Regions from separate parts of the Streptomyces sp. NPDC053367 genome, predicted to be linked through region 3. Evidence: riboswitches for the same ligand, from Rfam matches in the RefSeq annotation. Region 3 holds a riboswitch; each other region holds the start of a gene.
What was found. A riboswitch is a leader RNA that binds a small molecule or an ion and turns the genes downstream of it on or off. The one in region 3 is predicted to bind cyclic di-AMP.
Positions count from the first base shown of each region.

Region 1: linked by a shared signal. The riboswitch ahead of ACIGXJ_RS13325 (C40 family peptidase) and the one ahead of ACIGXJ_RS20495 (transglycosylase family protein) in region 3 are both predicted to bind cyclic di-AMP.
Region 2: linked by a shared signal. The riboswitch ahead of ACIGXJ_RS09665 (M23 family metallopeptidase) and the one ahead of ACIGXJ_RS20495 (transglycosylase family protein) in region 3 are both predicted to bind cyclic di-AMP.

Region 1 is NZ_JBITYN010000004.1:131,633-136,536, forward strand. It holds gene ACIGXJ_RS13305 (8-amino-7-oxononanoate synthase) at 1-1,001, shown strand, start outside; gene ACIGXJ_RS13310 (DUF397 domain-containing protein) at 1,068-1,277, opposite strand; gene ACIGXJ_RS13315 (helix-turn-helix domain-containing protein) at 1,287-2,156, opposite strand; gene ACIGXJ_RS13320 (ATP-binding protein) at 2,370-2,828, shown strand; gene ACIGXJ_RS13325 (C40 family peptidase) at 2,925-3,398, opposite strand; cyclic di-AMP (ydaO/yuaA leader) riboswitch at 3,402-3,605, opposite strand; gene ACIGXJ_RS13330 (hypothetical protein) at 3,903-4,211, opposite strand; gene ACIGXJ_RS13335 (ATP-dependent Clp protease proteolytic subunit) at 4,219-4,848, opposite strand.
Region 2 is NZ_JBITYN010000003.1:20,122-25,025, forward strand. It holds gene ACIGXJ_RS09660 (PrsW family intramembrane metalloprotease) at 1-1,185, shown strand, start outside; gene ACIGXJ_RS09665 (M23 family metallopeptidase) at 1,211-2,269, opposite strand; cyclic di-AMP (ydaO/yuaA leader) riboswitch at 2,281-2,439, opposite strand; gene ACIGXJ_RS09670 (PP2C family protein-serine/threonine phosphatase) at 2,664-3,869, opposite strand; tRNA gene ACIGXJ_RS09675 (tRNA-Met) at 4,041-4,114, opposite strand; gene ACIGXJ_RS09680 (dihydrofolate reductase family protein) at 4,212-4,904, opposite strand, start outside.
Region 3 is NZ_JBITYN010000007.1:98,604-103,507, reverse strand. It holds gene ACIGXJ_RS20505 (cytochrome P450) at 11-1,384, shown strand; gene ACIGXJ_RS20500 (transglycosylase family protein) at 1,650-2,639, shown strand; cyclic di-AMP (ydaO/yuaA leader) riboswitch at 2,823-3,001, shown strand; gene ACIGXJ_RS20495 (transglycosylase family protein) at 3,005-3,700, shown strand; gene eno (phosphopyruvate hydratase) at 4,019-4,904, shown strand, end outside.

The DNA of each region.
Region 1 (4,904 bases), on a different contig from region 3:
CCCGTCACCCCGAGGTCGTCGCCGGGGCGCAGGAGTCCGCCGCGCTGTGGGGCGGCGGCGCGACCGGCTCCCGTCTGGTCACCGGCACCACGGAACTGCACACCGCGCTGGAGCGCGAGCTGGCCGGCTTCTGCGGCTTCGAGGCGGCCCTGGTCTTCTCCTCCGGGTACGCCGCCAACCTCGCGGCGGTCACCGCGCTGGCCCCGCACGGCTCGCTGATCGTCTCCGACGCGGGCAACCACGCCTCGCTCATCGACGGCTGCCGGCTGGCCCGGGGCACCACCCAGGTCGTCGGCCACGCCGACCCTGACGCCGTCCGCAAGGCCCTGGGCACCCACGACGGCCCCGCGGTCGCGGTGTCCGACACGGTCTTCTCCGTCGACGGCGACGCGGCCCCGCTGGCCGCCCTCGCCGAGGCCTGCCGCGAGCACGGCGCGGGCCTGGTCGTCGACGACGCGCACGGCCTGGGCGTCCTCGGTGACGGCGGGCGCGGCGCGCCGCACGCGGCCGGTCTCGCGGGCGCCGAGGACGTCGTCGTGACGGTGACCCTGTCGAAGTCGCTGGGCAGCCAGGGCGGCGCGGTCCTGGGCCCCGCGCGGGTGATCGAGCACCTGGTCAACGCTGCCCGGACGTTCATCTTCGACACCGGCCTCGCCCCGGCGGCGGCGGGCGCTGCGCTCGCCGCCCTGGAGCTGCTGCGCCGCGAGCCCGAGCGGGCGGCGCGGGCGCGGCAGGTGGCGAGGGAGCTGTACGAGCGGCTGACGGCGGCCGGCCATGAGGCGGTGCGGCCGGACGCGGCCGTGGTGTCGGTGCGCGCTCCGTCCCCGGAGCAGGCCGTGCGGTGGGCGGCGGACTGCCGCGCCGCGGGGGTGGCCGTGGGCTGCTTCCGGCCGCCGTCCGTGCCGGACGGCATCTCCCGGCTGCGGCTGACCGCCCGCGCGGACCTCTCCGGGGAACAGATCGAACGCGCTGTGCGGGTGATCGGTGAGACGCGACCGTGAGTCGGCGAAGCACGGCCGTGTTCCGGAACCGATCCCTTTTCGGAAGAGGACGATCCTGGGTCGCCCTCAGTGGAATGCGGCCGTGAAACCGGCCCAGCTCTCGGGGGAGAAGAGCAGCGCGGGTCCTTCCGGCCTCTTGGAGTCGCGCACGGCGAGACGGCCCGACCAGCGGGCCGTCTCCACGCAGTTGTTGGCTCCGGTGCTGTAGCTGCTGCGCAGCCACTTCGCGCTGTGCAGTCGGGTACTGGAGGGGACGTTCCGAGGCAGTGCAGACATGGTGCCTCCTTATGCGCCGTCAACTGTCCCGGCGATGTGATCCAGCGAGTCCTCGGGTGAAAGGGCGTGCGCCTGAAGGGTGTTGAAGGCCTCGGTGTAGGCCTCCAGGTCTTCTTTCCGTTCGAGGTAGAGGCTACTCGTCATGTGGTCGAGAACAACCACGTCCAGATCAGAAGTGCGCGGAAATGAGAAGATAACGAAAGGCCCGGTGATGCCGATATGCGCCCCGGCGGAGAACGGCAGCACCTGGATACGGACCTGCGGCAGCCGCGCCGCCTCAAGCAGCCGCCGCCGCTGGCCCTCCATCACCTCGGGCCCGCCGACCTCCCTGCGCAGCACGGCCTCGTCCAGCACGGCGCTCAGTCTGAGCGGGGGCTGCGCCCGCAGCACCTCCTGGCGGGCGAGCCGCACCTGCACCAGCGCGTCCACGCGCTCGTCCGGCTCGTCGGCCAGGCCGGCCACCGCGGCCCGGGTCACCGCGCGGGCGTACTCGGGGGTCTGCAGCAGCCCGGGCACCACCGAGGTCTCCAGTGTGCGCATCGCGCTGGCCTGCGACTCCAGGCTGATGAAGTCCCGGTAGGCGGGTGGCAGCACCCCGCGGTAGGCGTGCCACCAGTGGTGCCGGCCGATCCCGTCGTCGGAGCCCGCCAACATCATCAGCAGCTCGCGCAGTTCGGGATCCGAGACACCGTAGGCGTCCAGCAGTAACCGTACGTCCGACGGTTTCACGCCACTCGCGCCCGTCTCGATCCGGCTCACCTTCGACTGATGCCAGTCCACCAGCCGGGCCGCCTCGCCGCTGGTGAGTCCCGTGCGGGCGCGTAGCGCACGCAGCTCCGCGCCGAGTTTTCGGCGGCGCACCGCCGGTCCGTGCTGCATGGGCCCCTCCCTGCTCCTCAAGGGCCGCCCAAATACGCTCTGCCGTCGCAGAGTTCACCGCTTCGAGCGACAGATATATGCATATCTTGGTGGATCGCCACCGTTACCGGCGTACTGGTGGCAGTCTGGCGAACGAAACACCGGTCCGGGACCGTACTCGAACCATCCGATGCATGTCGGACCGCGATCCCGTGGGAAAGGGACGACGTCGCCATGGCAGACCACCTGGAAGCATCCGTCACTCTGCCGAGCGATCCCGCCTCGGTCTCCGCGGCCCGCGCCTTCGTCGTCGGCACCCTCGGGGAGTGGGGTCTGCCGGCGGACACGGACGGCGCCGACACCGTCCGGCTGATCGTCTCCGAACTGGCCACCAACGCCGTACAGCACACCTTCGGGCAGTCACCCACCTTCACGGTGGAAGTGCGTCTGGAGCGCGACGAACAGCTGCGCATCGGGGTCACCGACAGTCATCCGCGGTTCCCGAAGCGACTGCCGGCCGCGGTGCAGCAGGACAACGGCCGCGGCATGGTGATCATCCGCTGTCTCACGGCGGAGTGCGGCGGCCGGCTGCGCGTCAGACCCACCCGTGAGGGCGGGAAGACCGTCCTCATCGAGCTCCCCTGGACCGTCCCGGCCCGGCCGGTGACCACAGCGGGCCAGCAGGAGCCGTGAGCCCCCGAGAGCGCGCACCAGCGCCGCTCGGGGGCCCAGGAGAGCCGGTCCCGGGCGCCGACGGCCGGTCAGGAGGCCTCGGCGCCCGGGACCGGGTCAGCTGACGCGGCCGTACCAGACGCTGCTCGTCCAGATCTTCTGCAGCCTGACCACGTCGCCCGTCTTCGGCGCGTGCCAGATCCGGCCCTTCCCGGCGTAGATGCCCACGTGGTAGACGTTCGAGCCCGAATGGAAGAACACCAGGTCCCCCGCCCTGCGGCTCTTGGCGGAGATGTGCCGGGTCTTGTTGTACTGCTGGGCGGCCGTACGCGGCAGGGACTTGCCCGCCTTCTTGAACGAGTAGAGCGTGAGCCCGGAGCAGTCGAACCGGTACGGACCCGTGGCGCCGTACTTGTAGGGCGAACCCTTCTTCGAGGCCGCCACCTGCAGGGCCTTCGTCGCGGGCGTGGCGGCCTGGGCCTCGGCGGCGACACCGGGCACCACCAGGGAGCCGCCCACGGCGGCGAGGGTCAGGGCCGAGGCCGTACCGGCACGGGCCATGAGAGACGGGACACGATTCTGCGCGGTCATGCGCAACCCTTCGTCAGCCGCCTGTGAAGGATGACCTGTCGGATTCGGGCTGGCGAAGTGGCCCGGCCGCCCGAAGGCGGCTTCACCCCAAGGACCGCTCGGACAACTGCTCTCCGGCGGACCGTCGTGCTTGGGTCCTCCACTCCTGCCGATCCACTCCTGTCGACCGGTCATCCGGGCGGCGGCAGGACTCGGCGTCCGCCCGGATCGCCCCGCCGCGGTGGCGGGGGCTTGTCGTCAGACAGGGATCTTCACTCACAACTGTCCGAAATACCCAGTGGAACCGGGGATTTGTGTTGTTACTCACCACTCGCCCGTTCGGGTGGACAGCTTGATCGACAAGCGTCCGTCAAGACCGCCGAAAGCCCCCGGACCAGGGACGGAACGCATTGCTCCGCGGTGAAGGCGCGCGCACCGCGCAACCGTTGGGGCCCCGAGATAGGACAACCGTCTACTCCGAAAGGGGGTACGTCATCTGGTCCGTTTAACAGCGGCTCCGCGCGCTCAGCCGTCGGAGCGCGACGGCAGCGCCACCCGCGCGGTGCGGCGCTCGCCGTCCAGGACGCGCAACGCCCGCGCCAGCGTCGGCGCGTGCAGCTCCGACTCACCCCGTTGGTGCATCAGGGCGAGTGCGTCGCGCAGTTCGGCGGCCTTGCGCACCAGCGCCTGGGCGGCCCGCAGTCCGCCGTACGTGTCGCCGTGGTGCGCGGGGTTGATCCGGCCCAGCAGGTCGACCGTCTCCAGGTAACGGTCGATCAGCTCTCCCTCCGCGCGCGTCAGCGCGGGCAGCGGCGGCAGTTCGGGTGGCAGCACCGGCGCCTCACTCCCCGTCCGGCGGGGCGAGGGCAGCCGCGCGGGCGGGCACGATCCGGTCCACCAGGCCGTACTCCAGCGCCTCCTGGGCGGTGAGGACGCGGTCGTGCTCGATGTCCGCGCGCACCTGCTCCCGGCGGCGCCCGGTGTGCCGGGCCGGCATCTCCTCCAGCCCGGCCCGCGTCCGCGGCAATTCCCGGGCCCGGCCCGCCGGATCGCCGGCCTGTCCCTCCACCGGCTCGCCGAGGGCGGGCTGGCGCAGCGTGATCCGCGCACCCGGCAGCGCCAGCCGCCTTCCCGGCGTACCCGCAGCGAGCAGCACCGCCGCGGCCGTACCGGCCTGCCCCAGGCAGACCGCCTCCACGTCGCAGCCGACGGAGCGCATCGTGTCGTGGACCGCCGTCATGGCGCTGTACGAGCCGCCCGGCGAGTACAGGTGGAGCGAGATGTCCCGGTCGGGGTCCCTGTGCTCCAGATACATGAACTGCGCCGTCACGTCGTTCGCCGACGTGTCGTCGACGCGTGTGCCCAGCAGGACGATCCGTTCCTCCCGCAGCTTCGTGTACGGGTCCCCGGTCCCCGGCCCGGAACCGGTGCGCTCGGCGGGCAGGACATGGCGCGCGGACGGTGGGCTCATGACTCACGCCTCCTTCCGGATCCCCGACGGAGGGGCTCCGTGAAAAATGTACAGGA
Region 2 (4,904 bases), on a different contig from region 3:
CTGCTCATAGCCGTCTTCCGCTGGCTGGACCGGGTGGAGCCGGGCCCCTGGCGCAATCTGCTGTTCTGCTTCGCCTGGGGGGCCTGCGCGGCGGCACTGATCGCGATCGTGGCGAACAGCTTCGCGACGCGCTGGATAGCGACGGCGACGGCCGACCCGTCCAGCGCCGACACCCTGGGCGCCACGGTGATAGCGCCGGTCGTGGAGGAGTCCGCGAAGGCCGCCGCGATCCTGCTGCTGTTCCTGTTCCGCAGAGCGGACTTCACGGGAATCGTCGACGGCGTCGTCATCGCCGGTGTCACCGCGACCGGCTTCGCGTTCACGGAGAACATCCTCTACCTGGGCAACGCCTTCGGCACCGACCAGCTCACCGGTGACACCGGCATCGCGTCGGTCACCGCCGCGACCTTCTTCGTCCGCGTGATCATGTCGCCGTTCGCGCACCCGCTGTTCACCGTCCTGACCGGCATCGGCTTCGGCATCGCCGCCCTCGCCGGCGAACGCCGGACCCTGCGCCGCACGGCGCTGCCCCTCTCGGGCCTCCTCCTGGCGATGGGCATGCACGCGCTGTGGAACGGCTCGGCGACCTTCGGCGACTACGGGTTCTTCGCGGTGTACGGGGTCTTCATGGTGCCCGCGTTCGGGCTGCTGACCTGGCTGGTGATCTGGACCCGGCAGCGCGAGCTGCGCACGGTCCGCGAGGAACTCCCGCCGTACGTCGTGGCGGGCTGGCTGACCCCGGCGGAGCCGTACGCGCTCGGCTCGATGCGCGCCCGCCGGCTGGCCCGCGAGTACGCCGGCCATCACCTGGGCAGGCAGGCGAAGCGAGCCGTGGCGCAGTACGAGGCGTACGCCACGTCCCTGGCCTTCCTGCGCCACCGCGCACGCCGCGGCGGAGCCGGCGCCGACTTCGCCGTACGGGAGCGGGAACTGCTGGGCGAGCTGTGGAGCCGGCACGAGGTCGCCCGCCCGGCCCTGCAGTACGCGGCACGCGCCACGGCACCCGTCCCGGCGTACCACGGGTACGGCTACGGGGGCCGGCCCCATCCGGCCCAGCCGCTGCACCCGGCCCACCCGCAGTACCCCGCGTACAACCCGTACCGCTCCTGGAGCGGGGCCGCGCACGACGAAACCGGCAGCCCTGACGTCGGGGGGTTGCCGTCAGGACCGCCGGGGTTTCAGTGAAGCCGTCGCGCCGGCCGCAGGGGCGTCAGGGGTTCAGGCCCCGGTCGCGCAGCCAGGCCATGGGGTCCACGCCGGCCCCGTCGATGTGGACCTCGAGGTGCAGGTGCGGTCCGGTGACGTTGCCGGTGGCGCCGACCCGTCCGATGACGTCGCCGGTGTTGACCTGCTGGCCGACGCTGACGTTGATCGAGGACTGGTGGGCGTAGCGGATCTCGGTGCCGTCCTCGAGGGTGAGCACGGTGCTGTAGCCGTACGACCCGCTCCAGCCGGCCTCGGTGATCGTGCCGGTGTGGACGGCCTTGATCGGCGTGCCGGTGGGCGCGGCGAAGTCGAGGCCGGTGTGGTAGCCGGAGGACCACATGGAGCCGGCCTGGCCGTAGGTGGAGGTGATCGTGTACGAGGAGGTCGGCAGCGTGTACTGGCGGGCCAGCTCGGCGAGGCGCTCGGCCTCGGCCTTCTTGCGGGCCTCTTCCTCCGCGGCGGCCTTCGCGGCGGCGGCCTTGGCCTCCGCCTCCTTCTCGGCCTGGGCGGCGGCCTCGGCCGCGGCCTTCTCGGCGGCTGCCTGAGCCGCGGCCTGGGCGGCCTCCGCGGCCTTGGTGTCGGCCTGGTCCTGCTGCTGGGCGGCCTGGGCCATGATCCGGGCGCGCAGTGCCTCGCCGGCGTCGGCGGTGCCCTCGGTGGCGGTGTCGGCGGTGTCGGTGCCGAGGCTGCTGAGCGGGGCGACGGCCTCGGTGGTCTCCTCGGCGGGCGCGTCGCCGTCGGAGATGAGGGAGCCGATGGAGGGCAGGTCGGGCATGGAGATGGCGACCGGCGGCTTGCCGGACTGGGCGCTGGCCATGCCGCCGGCGCCCACGGCGGCTATGACGCCGACGCCGAGGACGGTGGAGCTGCGGGCGAGTCCGCCGCGCTGCTTGGCGACGCGGTGGCGGCCGCGGACGGGGCGGACGGAGTCCGCGGTGGGGTTCCACTCCTCCCACGGTCCCTCGTCGGTGGGGTGGCCGCCGTAGACGAACGTTTCCTCGGTCTCGGCGGTGCGCTGGCCCGGCACGAACGGGACGTGCGGGGCAGGGCGGTTGGACGCCACGTGGGCGTGCTCCTTTCCTTCCTTCTCGCCTACCGGGTTAGCTGACGGGTTCGGAGCAGGAAGGTCTCCTACGCGCGTATATGCGACCGTGTGTCCACGGCGAAATACGCCCGATTCACCCCAAGTTGGTGGTTCCCCGGTTCCCTGACGGGATTCGGCGCGTGCGCACGGAGCCGTCTCTTGTGACGGCTGGGACGACCGCGCTGCGTTATCGGACGTTAATAGAACCGGGGCCGCAATTCCAAGCCGTTCGGCTTGATCATTAAACTTCCCGGCCGGGACGTACGGCCCACGGACGGCGAAAAACGGGCGAGTTGACCCCGGCTCAGCACCGTACGAGTTTTTGATGGTGACTCAGATGTTATGCGCAGGGCGCTCGTCCGGTCACAGCACGTCACTTCGGGGCCGGGCGCCGTACGGCGAGCAGCGCCATGTCGTCGGTGAGGGCGCCGCCCGTGTGCCGGCGGACCTCCTCCGCGAGGGTGCGCAGCAGATGGCCGGGGCCACGGAAGGTGCGTCCGGCGAGCCGCGCCTCGGGGTCGTAGAACCTCCCGCGGGCGTCGCGCGCCTCGGACAGGCCGTCGGTGTGGAGCAGCAGGGTGGCTCCGGCGGGGAAGGGGTGCTCCTCGGCGTGGTCCGGCCGGCCGCCGAGCTCGCTCATCCCGAGCGGCAGCGCGGTCCGGCGGGCGGCGAGGGCGTCCAGCGTGCCGTTGACGTGCAGCACCAGCGGGGCGGGGTGGCCGCGGTTGACGAGGCGTACGACACCGTCGCCGTGCGGGAGTTCGGCGAGCACGGCCGTGGTGAACCCCTCGTGGGCGTCCGGCCCTTCGCGCCGTGCGCCCTCCCGGTCCAGGGCGCGGTCCAGCCGCCGGGCGACCGCCTCCAGGGTGGCCTCCTGCTCGGCCGCCTCCCGGAACGCCCCGATGACGACGGCGACCGCGGACACCGCGCCCATGCCCTTGCCGCGGACGTCCCCGACGATGAGCCGCACCCCGTGGGGGCTGTCCTGCACCGCGTACAGGTCGCCGCCGATGAAGGCGTCCGCCTGCGCCGCCTCGTAGCGCGCGGCGATCTCGAACTCGCCGATCCGCTCGGCCGGTTCGGGCAGGACGGCCCGCTGGGCGGCCTCGGCGATCGCCCGCGCGGAGGCGAGCCGCTCGTCGCTGCGGCGCACCAGGACGTTGATGACGACGGCCAGGGCCGACACCGTCACCACGGTGACCAGCTCGGTGACCGAATCGACGTCCAGGACGATCCCCATCAGCAGGTGCACGCCCAGGACGACGACGATCGCGGCGGCCCCGGTGAGCAGCGTGCCGCGCCGGGAGTAGAGCGGGGCGGCGACGAGGGGGGCCGCGGTGAAGAAGGGGACCGCGGCGTACGCGGCCGGGGTGAGCCAGTCGTAGGCGGCGCCGCCGGCGATGAGCAGGGCGGGCAGGGCGCGGACGCAGGTGCGGATGAAGGTGAGCCGCCGCCCGTCGGGCCGCCGCCTGCGGCGCGGGCGCGGTGGCCGCGCGAGGTGCGCACCGGTCCGCTCGGCAGCCCCTCGGTGCGCGCTCGCGTCCCTCGGCTCGGGCCACAGCTCACCAGGCGGCACCACTCGTACTCCCGCAGAGCATGTCGTCGCGGGCCGCGCGTCGGGCCCCGTCCGTCCAGCCTTGCCGTGGCGGGCGCGGGGCGGCGAGCGGGGTGGTCCACCCGGGCGACAGCGTCTGCGGGAACGACTCAGGGCCGGTGTCCATCTGCATGGACACCGGCCCTGAGTCTTCAGTAGCGGGGACAGGATTTGAACCTGCGACCTCTGGGTTATGAGCCCAGCGAGCTACCGAGCTGCTCCACCCCGCGTCGGTGAAACCAGTGTACGCCATCTGCGGGACAGAAAGCGAAACGTTTAGGCCCACCCCTCTGACCTGCGGGTTTCGCTTCCGGGGCCGGTCGCGGGTCAGCCGGGCAGATGCGCGTTGGGCGCCTTGGCCCGCTCCTCGTACTCCGGCAGGACGACGACGTCGACCCCCTGGGAGGCGAGCAGCCCGCTGCCGTCCGCGTCGGCGACGAAGGTGTCGGGCTCCCGCCAGGCGGTGACCACCCGGCGTACACCGGCGTCGAGGATCAGCCGGGCGCAGGGTGCCGGCCGGGAGGCGCGCCGGGCGCAGGGTTCGAGGCTGGAGTAGACGGTGGCGCCGGGCAGCCGGGGGTCCGCCGGGTCGATCTTGGCGAGGGCGGCCTCCTCGGCGTGCACCACGGGGTCGTCGCCCTCGCGGGAGTGGCCGCGGGCCAGCTCGGTCCCGTCCGCGGCGACCACGACCGCACCCACGCTGAAGGCGCTCTGCGACGGCGGGCACATGGCCGCCAGCTCGCAGGCGAGGGCGAGCCAGTGCCGGTCGGCGGGCACGGCGGTGCCTGCCGTGCCGGGCGCGGTGGGCTCGTAGCGCATGAGCACCACGTCCTCGATCCGCCGCGTCTCGACCAGCCGCAGCCGCCCGCCCTGGTAGCCGCCGGGCCCGAACAGCCGGGGTGCCTCGGGCGTGCCGACCAGCAGGGGCGCGAGGACGAGCTGGAGTTCGTCGGCGAGCTGCTGCCGGAGCAGCTGGGTGTGGACGGTGCCGCCGCCCTCGACCATGAGCCGCCGCACTCC
Region 3 (4,904 bases):
CCGTCAACCGGTGACCAACCACCCCCACCCCAGCCCCGACCCCAAGCCCGGCCACGACCCGAAGCCCAGCCCCGCGCCCAGCCCCGCGCCCAGCCCCGACCCCCACCCCGCGCCCGACCCCGCGTCGGCGCCCCACCCAGCGCCACCAGAACTCTTCACCTGGGAGTTCGCCACCGACCCGTACCCCGCCTACGCCTGGCTGCGGGAGCACGCGCCGGTGCACAGGACGCGTCTGCCGAGCGGGGTGGAGGCGTGGTTGGTCACGCGATACGCCGACGCCAAACAGGCGCTGGCGGACGCGCGGTTGTCGAAGAACCCGGAGCATCACGACGAGCCCGCGCACGCGAAGGGGAAGACCGGCATCCCCGGTGAGCGCAAGGCGGAGCTGATGACGCATCTGCTGAACATCGACCCGCCGGACCACACCAGGCTGCGGCGGCTGGTGAGCAAGGCGTTCACACCGCGAAGGGTGGCCGAGTTCGCGCCGCGGGTGCAGGAGCTGACCGACCACCTCATCGACCAGTTCGCGGCGAAGGGGTCGGCGGACCTCATCCATGAGTTCGCCTTCCCGCTGCCCATCTACGCCATCTGCGACATGCTGGGCGTCCCGCGGGAGGACCAGGACGACTTCCGGGACTGGGCGGGCATGATGATCCGGCACGGCGGCGGCCCGCGGGGCGGGGTCGCGCGGTCGGTGAAGAAGATGCGCGGCTATCTCGCCGAGCTCATCCACCGCAAGCGGGAGGCGCTGCCCGCGGAGCCCGCGCCGGGCGAGGACCTGATCTCGGGCCTCATCCGCGCCTCGGATCACGGTGAGCACCTCACCGAGAACGAGGCGGCGGCGATGGCGTTCATCCTGCTGTTCGCCGGATTCGAGACGACCGTCAACCTCATCGGCAACGGCACGTTCGCCCTGCTCAACCACCCTGAGCAGCGTGAGCGCCTCCAGCGCTCGCTCGCCGCGGGGGAGACCGGCCTCCTCGCGACGGGGGTGGAGGAACTGCTGCGGTTCGACGGGCCGGTGGAGCTGGCGACCTGGCGGTTCGCCACCAGGCCGCTGACCATCGGCGGACAGGACATCGCGGCCGGCGACCCCGTGCTGGTGGTGCTGGCCGCGGCGGACCGGGACCCGGCCCGGTTCCAGGACCCTGACACCCTCGACCTCGCCCGCCGTGACAACCAGCATCTGGGCTACGGGCACGGCATCCACTACTGCCTGGGCGCCCCGCTGGCCCGGCTGGAGGGGCAGACGGCGCTGGCCACCCTGCTCACCCGGCTGCCGGACCTGCGACTGGCCGTGGATCCGGCCGAGTTGCGCTGGCGCGGCGGCCTCATCATGCGCGGCCTGCGCACCCTGCCGGTCGCCTTCACACCGACCCGGTGAGCACCCGTCGCACCAAGGCGGCGTACAGCACAGGCCGTTGACGACGGCGAACGTGACACACCCTCAAGTCTGTGATCTTCACGTGATCTGTGCGGCATTAACTTGTGACAAGTGATCGTCTGCCGATACGTTCACCCATCAGCGCGGCGCCCCGCTTCACACGCCGCGTGGTCCCTGCTGTCGCACGAAAGGCTTCCGCATGCTCTCCGGGAACGGTCGTCACCGTCGCCCCCGCCAGGCTCCGGCTCTCCTCGTCGCAGCCGGAGTGACCGGCTCCGCCATCGCGATCCCGCTGCTCGGCGCCTCGGGCGCGAACGCGGCGGACGGTACGACCTGGGACCGGGTCGCGGAGTGCGAGACGGGCGGTGCCTGGAGCGCGTACGACGGCTACGGCCACTTCGGCGGCCTGCGGCTGACCCAGACGGACTGGGAGACCTACGGCGGCCTGGACTACGCCCCGAGCCCCGAGCAGGCCAGCCGTCAGCAGCAGATAGCCGTCGCCGAGCGCGTCCTCGCGGACCAGGGCGTCACGGCGTGGCCCACCTGCGGCCCGCTCTCGGGCCTCGGCGAGGACTCGGCGCCGGCCGACGTCGACACCGGAGTCTCCGAGGACGCCTCCTCGGGTCTGGGCGGCCTGATCGACACCCCCGGATCGTCCGAGTCGTCCGGTTCCTCCGGTTCCTCCGACTCCTCCCCTCTGCTCCCCTCCCCGTCGTCTTCCTCGTCGCCCTCGTCGTCTAACGGCTCGACAGGGAGCGACGGTCAGGACGAGCAGGGCAATCAGAGAAATACGACCAAAGCGGACCCTTCGCCTGATGCGGACTCCGGCTCGAGCCGGGACGCGGGTGCCGCTTCGCCGGAGTCCGACAGCTCCGCCACAGGCAACCTCCAGGACGACTCGGACAAGTCCGGCCAGAGTGGTACCTCTTCGGCCGACGCTGACGCCGACACGGGCACCGGCCGGCACCGCGGCGACAGCGCCGACGAGGGTGTCGGGGAGGACGTGGCGGACGGCCGTACGGGCGATTCCACGGCGCGTCACGCCTCGCGCGGCGGCGCGGTCGTACGGGATGCGGCCGACGGCGAGTACACCGTGCGGGCCGGCGACAGCCTGTGGGGCATCGCCGACTCCCTTGGACTCCAGGGCGGATGGTCGGAGCTGTATGCCGAGAACCAGCAGACGGTCGGTACCGATCCGAACCTCATCCTGCCCGGTCAGACGCTTGCTGTAGGGGTCGAACCGGGCGAAAAGTAGCGGGAGTTCACGCATGGTTCGCCGCCATATGTCCGGTTTGGCGAAACTGTGGGATGAGTCTCAGAAGCCCTGATCGTCTTTGAAAATCCGCCGATCGCCTGTCTACGGTCGTGACCGCTCGCCAACACGAGCCCCGGCAGCCACACACGCCGAATCCTGCCAGTGGCCGCCCGGGAACAGTCGTCGCGTCAAGCGCCGTAGGCAGGAGCGGGGGACCCAAGGTAAGCGCCGGGTCCGGGGGTTGAGGAAACTCGACACCGGAACCGGCTTGGGGTGAAGCCGCAGCTCGTGAGAGCCGCGGCCGGGCAACTCAACCGGCCCGAACCCGACAGCTCACCTCGCAGGCGTCGGTGAGGGGATCTTCCATGCTGTTTTCCGGCAAGGGCAAGCACCGTCGTCCGAACAAGGCCACTCGCGCCATCGCCATCGCCGGTGTGACCGGCGCCGCCGTCGCCGCCCCGCTCATGGCGGCCGGCAACGCCTCCGCCGCCACCGCTTCCGAGTGGGACGCCGTCGCCCAGTGCGAGTCCGGCGGCAACTGGTCCATCAACACCGGCAACGGCTACTACGGCGGTCTGCAGTTCTCCGCCTCCACCTGGGCCGCGTACGGCGGCACGCAGTACGCCGCCACGGCCGACCAGGCCAGCAAGTCCCAGCAGATCGAGATCGCCGAGAAGGTCCTCGCGGGCCAGGGCAAGGGCGCCTGGCCGGTCTGCGGCGTGGGCCTGTCCAGCACTCCGTACAACGGCGGCTCCGCGGACTCCGGCAGCACCGCCACGCAGGAGAGCACCCCCGCCCCGGCCCCCACCCGCGAGACCGAGCAGCAGAGCGCCTCCCGCTCGCAGGAGCGCCCGGCCGCGAAGAAGACCGTCACCACGCCGACCGGCAAGAAGGTCGAGAAGGGCGACGGCGAGTACAAGGTCGTCAAGGGCGACACCCTCAGCTCGATCGCCGAGAAGCACCACGTCAAGGGTGGCTGGCAGAAGCTGTTCGAGCTGAACAAGGACATCATCGACGACGCCGACTTCATCTACCCGGGTCAGCAGCTGCACCTCAAGTAGTCGGCGCTCTCCCCCCCTGGCTCCCCGCCCCGGTGCGTGTTCCCCCGTACGCACCGGGGCGGGGCCATGCCCGGGGGCCGTCGCCGGGATCATCGCCGGGGTCATCGCCGGGGTGGGCCGCGCCCGGCGGTGAGGGGGCGCGACGGTGCACGGACGAGCTCACCTCCGCCCGTTTGTTCCGTTCGGAAACAATTTACGCTCGGTTTCCGTCCACGGGGTGGGCGATCGGCTGGCCGATCCCCCGGAGCCGGTTAGGCTCGTCTCGCAGAGCCACCCGCGGTTCTGCTCAAAAGCGTCACATCCACGAAGGAGATGCTCGTGCCGTCCATCGACGTCGTCGTAGCCCGGGAAATCCTGGACTCCCGAGGCAACCCCACGGTCGAGGTCGAGGTCGGCCTCGACGACGGCAGCACGGGTCGTGCCGCCGTCCCGTCCGGCGCCTCCACGGGCGCCTTCGAGGCCATCGAGCTCCGCGACGGCGACTCGAACCGCTACCTCGGCAAGGGTGTCGAGAAGGCCGTCCTCGCGGTCATCGAGCAGATCGGCCCGGAGCTCGTCGGCTACGACGCCACCGAGCAGCGCCTGATCGACCAGGCCATGTTCGACCTGGACGCCACCGACAACAAGGGCTCGCTCGGCGCCAACGCCATCCTCGGTGTCTCGCTCGCCGTGGCCCACGCCGCCTCCGAGGCCAGCGACCTGCCGCTGTTCCGCTACCTGGGCGGCCCCAACGCGCACCTGCTGCCGGTGCCGATGATGAACATCCTGAACGGCGGCTCGCACGCCGACTCCAACGTGGACATCCAGGAGTTCATGATCGCCCCGATCGGCGCGGAGTCCTTCTCCGAGGCCCTGCGCTGGGGTGCCGAGGTCTACCACACCCTCAAGAAGGTCCTGAAGAGCAAGGGCCTGGCCACCGGTCTCGGCGACGAGGGCGGCTTCGCCCCGAACCTCGGCTCCAACCGCGAGGCCCTCGACCTCATCCTCGAGGCCATCAAGGAGGCCGGCTACACCCCCGGCGAGCAGATCGCGCTCGCCCTGGACGTGGCCGCGTCCGAGTTCTACAAGGACGGCTCGTACGTCTTCGAGGGCAAGAACCGCTCCGCCGCCGAGATGACGGAGTACTACGCCGAGCTGGTCGACGCCTACCCGCTGGTCTCCATCGAGGACCCGCTGTTCGAGGACGACTGGGACGGCTGGAAGA